Regions from separate parts of the Kribbella qitaiheensis genome, predicted to be linked through region 1. Evidence: riboswitches for the same ligand, from Rfam matches in the RefSeq annotation. Region 1 holds a riboswitch; the other holds the start of a gene.

What was found. Region 1 has a riboswitch for cyclic di-AMP ahead of F1D05_RS24005 (glycoside hydrolase family 16 protein). Riboswitches for the same ligand answer to the same signal wherever they lie in the genome.
Region 2: it holds a riboswitch for cyclic di-AMP, as region 1 does, so the genes downstream of both, F1D05_RS34180 (DUF7594 domain-containing protein) here and F1D05_RS24005 (glycoside hydrolase family 16 protein) in region 1, are expected to answer to the same signal.

The regions. Positions count from the first base shown of each region.
Region 1 covers NZ_CP043661.1:5,068,342-5,073,347, forward strand. The annotation lists gene F1D05_RS24000 (ArnT family glycosyltransferase) at 1-1,206, shown strand, start outside; gene F1D05_RS24005 (glycoside hydrolase family 16 protein) at 1,459-2,997, opposite strand; cyclic di-AMP (ydaO/yuaA leader) riboswitch at 3,002-3,210, opposite strand; gene F1D05_RS39055 (hypothetical protein) at 3,966-4,127, shown strand; gene F1D05_RS24010 (Type 1 glutamine amidotransferase-like domain-containing protein) at 4,371-5,006, shown strand, end outside.
Region 2 covers NZ_CP043661.1:7,188,728-7,193,733, forward strand. The annotation lists gene cysN (sulfate adenylyltransferase subunit CysN) at 1-850, shown strand, start outside; gene pssD (PssD/Cps14F family polysaccharide biosynthesis glycosyltransferase) at 847-1,320, shown strand; gene F1D05_RS34175 (glycosyltransferase) at 1,317-1,862, shown strand; cyclic di-AMP (ydaO/yuaA leader) riboswitch at 2,251-2,420, shown strand; gene F1D05_RS34180 (DUF7594 domain-containing protein) at 2,426-4,219, shown strand; gene F1D05_RS34185 (hypothetical protein) at 4,516-5,006, shown strand, end outside.

The DNA.
Region 1 (5,006 bases):
GTACTCACCGTGCTGTTCGTGGCCCTGCTGGTGCGAGAAATGGGCGGCTCCCGACGAGCCGAATTGATCGCGGCAACGGCGTTCTCCTGCTCGACGATGGTGCTGATCACCGGGCACGTGCTGAGGACGAGCACCACCGACCTGTGCTTCGCCGCGGCATTGAGCTGGTTGCTGTCCCGATTGATTGCCACCCGCAACCATCGCCTGTGGCTTGTCATCGGTCTCGTCCTGGGAATCGGCCTGTTGAACAAGATGCTGCTCGCCCTATGGGTGTTCGCAGTACTGGTCGCGCTGATTCTCGTCGGCCCACGACGAATCCTCCACAGCCGCTGGTTTCTCGCGGCTTGCCTGATTGCGACGGCATTGTGGACGCCATACCTATCCTGGCAGGCCAACCACGACTGGCCGCAATTGACCATGGCCTCAGTACTACGGGCGCAAGCGCTCGGACTATTGCCGAGCCAAGTCATAGTCGGTCCACTCCTGCTACCGCTATGCGTCGCAGGTCTGGTGTGGTTATGGCGCAGCCAATTCCGTCTCTTCGCCGTGGCTTTCATCGTCTTCGCAGCACTATTGATGGCCACCGGCGGCAAGGCCACCTACCTCGCCGGCGCTTACCCAGGCGTCTTCGCCGGAGCCGGAATTGCCGCCGACCAATGGGTGCGCTCCCGCCGAAATGCCCTTGCCCTGTACGGCGTACTCGGCCTGTCGCTCCTGATCGCGGCGCCAATCGGCCTGCCGCTGCTGCCTGAGCGTACGGCGGTGTCGCTCGGCAACGCGCTGGGCTTCGACCAGGCTCGCGGCCAAAGCGGTTGGCCTGCGGTCGCCGACGCGGTAGCCCGTGCAATGAACCAACTGACTCCTGCCGAGCGCTCCCGTACGGTGATCTACACCTACAGCTACACGCAGGCTTCCGCGATCCAGCTCTTCGGCCCGGCCCGCGACCTGCCACCGGCGTACAGCGGCCACAACGGCTTCGCCTATTGGGGTCCGCCGCCGGACTCAGCCGACATCGCGGTCGTGGTGGACGACTCCAGCAGTCCAGAAGAAGTCCCCGAATGGACGCGCCAGGCCTGCCAATCCCTCGAACCGGCAGCCATGGTCGAAACCCCGATCGCGACCCGCGAACGAGGCCGGCTGATCTGGATCTGCCACCTCCGCGAGCCCTGGTCAACGCTCTGGCCCCACCTCACCCGCGTCGGCTGACCACGGCTTCCGCAGTACGGCGTATTGCCGGCCCGCCCACCGAAATGGACGGGCTCAACGACATGCCCGGAGATGACATGGTGCGTCGCCACGTACGGCGCAAAGGCAGCCCGAATATTCTCGACGTACGGCCGGCGGGTGCACTCCCATGTTGAGACATGGGAGTGCACCCGCACGGGGTTGCTACCTCAGGAGCTCAGTTCGTGCAGTCGATGGAGAAGGACTGCCGCAAGGACGCAATCGGCGTGAGCATCATGCCCACACGCGGACCCAGTCGACTCGAACAGCAGTGCCGGGAGTGATCGCTTCGCCCGAGTGCTGACGAACCGCGTAGTTGAAGATGAGGAACTGCGGAAGCGAGCCGGCGAAGGCGTGCGACCACATCGGCTTGCCGTCGTAGTAGAACGTGACTCCGCTGCTGGTCCACTGCGAGCCGAAGTTGTGGCAGCCGGCCAGCGGCGTGGACGAGTAGGTACCGCCGTGATAGACCGGATCGACATAGTGCAGCGAAGCCTTGGTGCCGCCGCCGATGCCCTCGAGGACGTCGATTTCCCCATGGTCCGGCCACGGCACTGAGGACGGTCCGTTCGTCCACCAGGCCGGGAAACCGTCGACCCTGCCATCGCCGTTACCGTCAGGCAGGCAAACCCTTGCCTCGAACGAGCCGTACCGCTGGTTGAACGTCTTACGAGTGTTCACCAGGCCGGAAACGTACTGCTTGGTGCCGCCTCGGCACGTTGCTTGTTGCTGCGCGAGGCTCAGGTTGAGGAATCCGCCTGCCTCGGAGACCTGCCGGGTGTCGTAGCACTGGAGGTTGTCGCTGTTGACACCGTCCGAGATGCCTTCCTTGAACCAGCCCCGCTCCCACTTGGTGGTGTCGACCGCGCTGGCATTGAACTCGTCCTGGAACGTCAGCCGAGACGAATTCGCCGGGTTCCATGACGGCGCGAGGCCGGTCGTGGGCGGAGTAGACGTCGGACTCGTTGTGGTGGGCGAGGCAGTAGCGGTGGGCGTGGGTGACGCGGTGGTCGGCGTCGTCGTCGGCTTGGTCGTCGTCGGTGTCGCTGTGGGCGACTGCGTCGGCTGCACCGTCGTCGGCGCCGAGGTGGGGGCCGACGTCGGCGTCGACGGCACCGGGCCGGTCGTGCCCTCGGGGACGTAGCTGATCTCCAGCTTCGTCTGCATCGTGCCGGCTTCGCGCGAGCCGAAGATAGTGCCGCCGGCCCCGACCGGCTGCGTTACCGCCAGGTTCAGCTCGCCGGCCTCGGTGATGCCCTCGGAGACGTCGATCCGCAGCTGCGCCGACTTGCCGTCGTCGGCCACTGTCACGAACGGCGTGCCCGGCTTCGGAGCAGTCGAGTAGGTCACGGCCTCGGTCCAGCTGCCCGGCGCCTTCGACACCGCGATCTTGGCCGGGTTGCTGGTGGTCAGCCGGGTCAGCACCAGCGTGGCCTTGCGGTCGTAGCCGTCCGCCACCGCGGGCACGGAGTACCGGATGAAGCTGGTCGACTCGTTCATCTTCGCCACCAGCCGGGAGGACCAGCCATGCCTCTGGGTGGCGGACGTGGTCTGCACGTAGGCGTCGGCGGTGGCAGTAAGGCTGACCGGGGCCGGGATGCTGTCAGAGTTCAGCGCCGCCACGCCGATCCCGGCGGTGGTGAGGAGCAAGGAGGTTCCCGCGATGATCGGGATCAGCGTCCGGCGGCCGGCCTTGGCGGCCGGTTCTTTCAGTTTGTCGGAGGGAACGGCAGCGCGGTGTTGTGCGTGCCGACGGGAGAATGCGTCCCGCATGGGGACAGTCCTTCCTGCACGCCTGTGAGGTTAGCTGTCGGGCTCGGGCTGGAAGTTTGCCCGGTCGCTGGCGCGACTTCGCCCCAAGGACCGCACCGGAGCGCACGCAGGCGCTACGGCTGGTCCGGAAACCTTGGGTTCCCCACTTCCGCCCTCGGATGCGATGTGGGAGGGGCCACCGACTCGGAGGGCGGAACTCGGCGTTGCAAGTCGGCGGAGATATTGGTTGCTCTACCTGCATCCGGTCCCCAGGTCCGGGCAGGCGCCGGTGAGCATATGCACACCCACTAGGAGGTCTCAAATCGGTAACGGTGACGCCATTGACTACGTAACGCAACAATCGGAGCTAGTGATCGGCACAGCGTGACAATCCCAACGGCCTTACCCCGCTAAAGCCATCACTGTCCGTCGCACGACGCCGATTATCGAATGGCGCAGCGACATTTTCGTGACACTCCGTCTCGACATACTCCGACGATTTCCTCCGCATTACGGACGGCTCATTTCGGAGCGTATTCAATCGCCTACACGGAGGCTCGATTTCCGGCCGGTTCGGTCAGAACATCGACGTGCTGCTGCAGCTGATTTGGGAGCCCACCCAGGTCGCAATAAGTGCCGCCGCTGCACACGCCTGCGGTCCTGGCTGGAGCACATCGTGAAGCCCGCGAAGAGGCCGAAGACCCATCAGGAGTACGAGCCGGGGGAGGAGCAAGCCAGCGTCTTTCTCAAGGCGGCCAAGCGGACTCGGCTATAGGCCTTGTTCGTGCAGGCACCGTTCTTGGGATTGACGCGGCGAGTTGCTGGGCCTGAGGTGGGAGGACATTGACTGGGCCGACCAGACCTTAAAAGTACGGCGAACTCTGCAGCGCGTTGATGGAGCGCTGGGAGCTGTGGCTCCGACGACCAGGAAGTCTCGCCGGACGTTGCCGCTGATTGAGCTTTGCCTAGAGTTGCTGAGGCTTCACTGGGTGCTGCAACCAAAGGAGCGGCTGGCGGCTGGCGCCAAGTGGATTGATACCGGCTACATCTTTACGACGAAGATCGGGGCGCCGATCGAGCCGGACAGTCTGCGGCGGGACTGGTATCCCCTACGGGTCCGGGTCGTACTGGGGGGAGATGCGTTTCCATAATCTGCGGCACTGGTGTGTGACCCTGCTCCTGTGGCTTGGCCTTCCGCCGCCACGCGCTACATCCGAACAAATGTTCCCTTAAGCTTTCGTGACGAATGGGTTGTCGGATCCGGAACGTAGTGTTCGTAGAACAGGTGAGTGGCGGCCAATCGAGGGCGCCACCGGCAAGACGAGGAGTCAGGCGATGACGCGTCCGCGGTCCCTATGTCACACGAATCCGTCGCACCCAACTCGGGAGGCGTTGTGAAGCTCCTTCTCACATCCGGAGGCGTTACGAACGAGAGCATCCGCGATGCGCTGGTCGATCTGCTGGGCAAGCCGATCTCCGAGTCCCAAGCGCTCTGCATCCCCACGGCGCAGTGGGGCCACCCGATGCTCGGGCCCGCCTCGGTGCGAAGCTTCGTCGCCGGCGAGCCTCCGTGGCACATGATGACCAGCCTGGGCTGGGCGTCCTTGGGCGTCCTGGAGCTCACCGCGCTGCCCAGCATCGGCGAGGAGCGGTGGGTGCCGTGGGTCCGAGAGGCCGATGTGCTGCTGGTGGACGGCGGCGACGCGACGTACCTGTACCACTGGATGCGGCAGTCAGGGCTGTCGGAGGTCATCTCGTCGCTACCCGAGACGGTCTGGGTAGGGCTCAGTGCCGGCAGCATGGTGATGACACCGCGGATCGGTAACGACTTCGTCAACTGGCCTTCTGCGCCGGACGACCGCACGCTCGGAATGGTCGACTTCTCGATCTACCCGCACCTGGACCACGAGCTCATGCCGGGGAACACCATGGCCGACGCGGAAAGATGGGCCGCCGACATCGCAGGTCCGGCCTACGCCATCGACGACCAGACCGCCATCAAGGTGACCGACGGCACCGTCGAGGTCATC
Region 2 (5,006 bases), 2.1 Mb from region 1:
CCCGCACCTGGTGCTGTGCGTGAACAAGATGGACCTGGTCGACTACTCCGAAGAGGTCTTCGAGGAGATCCGCGCCGAGTTCACCCAGTTCGCCGCCAAGCTGGATGTCGGCGACCTCACCATCATCCCGGTGTCCGCACTGGCCGGCGACAACATCGTCCACCGCTCGACCACCATGAGCTGGTACGAGGGGCCGAGCCTGCTGCACCACCTGGAGAACGTGCACGTGGCCAGCGACCGGAACCTGATCGACGTCCGGTTCCCGGTGCAGTACGTGATCCGCCCGCAGTCCGACCAGTACCGCGACTACCGCGGGTACGCCGGTCAGGTGGCCGGTGGCGTCCTGAAGCCCGGCGACGAGGTGATGGTGCTGCCGTCCGGTTTCACCACGACGATCCGCTCGATCGAGACGGCCGACGGCCCGATCGACGAGGCGTTCCCGTCGATGTCGGTGACGATCCGGCTGACCGACGAGATCGACATCTCCCGGGGTGACATGATCTGCCGGGTGAACAACGCTCCGTCGGTCACCCAGGACATCGACGCGATGATCTGCTGGATGGACGACGTCCCGCTGCGGCCGGGCCAGAAGCTCGCGATCAAGCACACCACCCGGTCGGCCCGCGCGATGGTCAAGGACCTGCAGTACCGGCTGGACATCAACTCGCTGCACCGTGACATAGCGGCCGATCACCTGGGCCTGAACGACATCGGCCGGGTCCGGCTGCGGACCACCCAGCCGCTGCTCTGCGACGAGTACAAGCGGAACCGCTCGACCGGTGGCTTCGTGCTGATCGACGAGGCGACCAACCGCACCGTCGGGGCCGGCATGGTGAACGAGGCCCGGTGAGCACGAGCGAGCCCGCGACGATCCGGGTGCTGATGGTCTGTTCCAGCGGCGGTCACCTGGCCCAGCTGATGACGCTGAGGCCGTGGTGGTCGCAGCGGGACACAGCCTGGGTGACGTTCCCGACCGAGGACGGCCGATCGCTGCTGGCGGGGGAGCGGACGTACTTCGCGTACTACCCGACCACCCGCAACATCAAGAACCTGATCCGCAACACGCTGCTCGCGGTCCGGGTGATGCTCAAGGAGCGCCCCGACGTGGTCGTCACCACCGGCGCGGGCGTCGCCTTGCCGTTCTTCGTACTGGCCAGGCTGGGCCGGATCCCGACCGTCTACATCGAGGTCTTCGACCGGATCGACCACGCCACCCTGACCGCCAAGCTGTGCCGCCCGTTCACCACCCGGATGCTGGTCCAGTGGGACGAACAGAAGGACCTGTACGCCGGGTCGACCGTGGTCGGGAGGCTGCTGTGAGCGAGCTGGACGTGCTGGTCATCCTCGGCACCGACCACCACCACTTCGATCGCCTGGTGGGCTGGCTGGACGACTTCCTCGAGCAGCCCGGCAACGAGTCCCTGCGGGCTCTCGTGCAGCTCGGGGACACCGCTCCGCCACACCGGGCCGAAGGCATCGGCATCGTCGCGTACGACGAACTGCAGCGCCTGATGCGGCGGGCGACGGCCGTCGTCACGCACGGCGGTCCGGCCACGATGCTGGAGGTTCGCAAGCAGGGCCGCAAGCCGTTGGTCGTGCCCCGGGACCCCGCGCTGGGCGAGCACGTGGACCAGCACCAGCAGGAGTTCTCCCGCCGGATGGGCAAGCTCGGCCTGATCACCCTCTGCGAGGAGCGTGGGGCCTTCCTGGACACGTTGGCGGCCATTCTGAAGGACCCGGACGCCCATGCGGTGTCCGGGCAGGAGAACGAGCGTGACAGAGCGCAAGTGACCGCCGCGGTCGCGGCGACCGGGAGCATCATCGACCGGCTGGCGACCGGTCATCGTCGCAAAAAGCGCTGAATCATTCGTTTGAACTGCCTGCAAAACAATCGTTTCAGCTTCGGAAATGAGCCGGAAAGCGGTTCCGGAATTTATCCGGCCGGCCCCGGCCGATGGGCTTCCTGAGTAAAGAGTTCGTTTAAATCTCAGCCCAGATTCAGATCGAATCAATGCGATGAGTGTCCGGATACCCGGACTTCTTCTACGTTACGTAACGATTCAGCTTGTTATCTAGCTGTAATACTACTCTCCGTAGTTTCGTCACGGAACGTGCAGGTTAAGCCGCTGCGGGTGCCCTTGAGCACTCCCCGGAGTTCTGCATAAGCTCACCGCGCCTGGCCGGGCTGGGGATGGTCAGGTCCCACCAAATCGCCGACTCGCAACGCCGAGCTCCGCCCTCCGGGTCGACGATCACCTACCACCCAGCAATAGAGGGCGGAAGTGGGGGACCCACAGGTTCCCGGGCCGAACGGACGTCAAACGTCCGGGCAGGCTCTTGGGGCGAAGCCGCGAAAGCGACCGGGTAATACTTCCGACCCGAGCCCGACAGCTAACCTCACAGGCGTGCAGGAAGGACAGCCCCCATGCGGGATGAAATCTCCCGTAGGTATGCACGACATCGTGCTGCCGTTCCCTCCGACGTACTGAACGAACCGGTCGCAAAAGCGGGCCGGCGGACACTGATCCCGATCGTCGCGGCGATCGCGATCCTGTTAGGTACCACCGGGCTGGGCGTCGCGGCGCTCAACAAGCCCACCAAGCTCCCTGCGCCTGTCGCCGTCTCGGCCGCGGCCGACGCTTACGTCTCCAGCAAGTCCAGCACCCAGCGTCATGGCTGGTCCTCCCGGCTGGTGGCGAAGAAGAACGAGGCATCGATCCTGGTGCGCTACACGGTTCCCCCGGTGGCAGCAGGGATCGACCGCCAGGCGACGCTGGTCCTGCACCGGCTGACGCAAGGCACGCCGGGCAAGATCACGGTCTCCACCGGCTCCGCCGGCTGGGCCGAGAACGTCACCTACGCGACCGCGCCGACGGCAGCCGGTACGCCGATCGCGACCGTGGCGGACGACGGCAAGTCGGCCGAGCTGCGGATCGACGTGTCGTCGGCGGTGACCGATGCCGGCGTACTGAACCTGGCCCTCACCCAGCCGGACGGCGCCAACTACGCCGTCTTCGGCGCCCGTGAGTCAGGCCGCAACGAGTCGAAGCTGGAGATCAGTTACGTCCGCCAGGGTGACGGCCCGACGCCGTCCATGCCCACCTCGGCGCCGACGAAGCCGAATCCGACCACTCCGACGACGGGTCCGACCTCGGTTCCGACGAAGCCGACCACGGCTCCGACGAAGCCGACCACGCCGACCCAGCCGCCGACGTCCACCCCGACGTCGACCCCGACGTCGACGCCGACCTCGACGCCCACCGCAGGTCCGGGTTGCTCGGTCTCCGCGCTACTGGTGCCGTCGTGTGGCGCCTGGTTCGGTGCCGCCGCGAACCCGCTGGGCAGCGAGTCGTGGGACACCGCACTGCCGGCGTTCGAGTCCACCGTCGGCCGGACGGTCGACATCGCCCACTACTACAACTCGAGCCCGAAGGTCTTCCCGAGCGCGGACATGATCAAGCGGGCCCGGGAGCCAGGCAAGAAGCGGATGCTGCTGCTGAACTGGAAGCCCGAAATGGGCCGTACCTGGGCCCAGGTGGCGGCCGGTGACCCGGCGGTGGACGCGGCGATCGATGCCGAGGCCAAGTACCTGAAGTCGACCTTCCCGGAGAAGTTCTTCCTCGGAATCCACCACGAGCCGGAGGACGACGTGAAGCCGGCCGCCGGATCGGGGATGACGGCCAAGGACTACAAGGCGATGTACCGGCACGTGGCGCTGCGGCTGAAGGCCGGCGGCGTGACGAACGCGGTGTTCGTGATGAACTACATGGGAACGCCGCACTGGGGCTCGCAGTCCTGGTTCGCCGATCTCTACCCCGGTGACGACGTCGTCGACTGGATCGCGGAGGACCCGTACATCTTCGGGACCTCCAAGGACTGGTGGACCGACTTCGCCAGCGCGGTCGACCGCAAGGACACCTACACCTACCCGAACTGGCCGGGCTTCTACACGTGGGCGACCACGAAGCACCCGGGCAAGCCGATCATGCTGGGTGAGTGGGGTATCAACGAGCAGACGACCTTCGGCAAGACGAAGGCCGACATCCTCAACACGGTCGACGAAGGCCTGGCCAAGCGGCCGGCGATCAAGGCGCTGGTGTACTGGAACGAGACGAAGTTCGACCCGGTCGGTGAGACCAGGCTGGACTCGTCGAGTACGGCCAGGTCCACCGCCCAGCAGGTACTGGACAGCGGTCCGCTGGCCCGCAGGCTGAACTAGCCCTCCCCAGGGGTGGCCAGGCCTTGCCTGGCCCTCCAACCGCCCTCCCCGGGGTGCCAGGGTCCGCCCTGGCACCCCACCCGAAGCCCCCGGGCCTCCAGAAGGCCTGGGAACCGGGACTGGCCCAACCCCCGAGGGGCCAGTCGCCCGGGGAGGCGTCTGAGCCCATCCCCCATGGGTTCAGACGCCGCGCAGTACCAGGTCCCGCGGGGTGCATCCGCCCCCACTCACCCCGCGGGACACTGGGGGCGCCCTCAATCACCCTTTTCCGGGGCTCTTGGCAGTAACATGCAGTGATGAAAGAGCCGAGCAGGGGGCGAGGCTGGAACCGGTGGTTCATGACCGCGGCGGTGTCTACCGGCGCGATCGCTGTCGGTCTGGTGAGCTGTGCACTGGTTTCCGACCACGATGGCCAATCCGGTGGCGGCACCGTGGTCCCTACGACGAGCCCGCCGGGCACTCCACCCGGTACGCCGGGAACGCCCGGCACCCCGGGAACACCTGAGACCCCCGGTACGCCGACTCCGACGCCCGGTTGCGGTGTCACCGAGCTGCTGGTGCCGAAGTGCGGAGTCTGGTTCGGCGCGGCCGCGAACCCGATCGGTAGCGAGACCTGGGACGAGGCACTGCCCGACTTCGAGAACGTGATCGGGCAGCCGGTCGACATCGCCCACTACTACAACTCCAGCCCGTCGCTGTTCCCGTCCTCCAACATGATCAAGCGCGCCCGCGAGCCCGGTAAGAAGCGGATGCTGATGCTCAACTGGAAGCCGGAGATGGGCCGGAC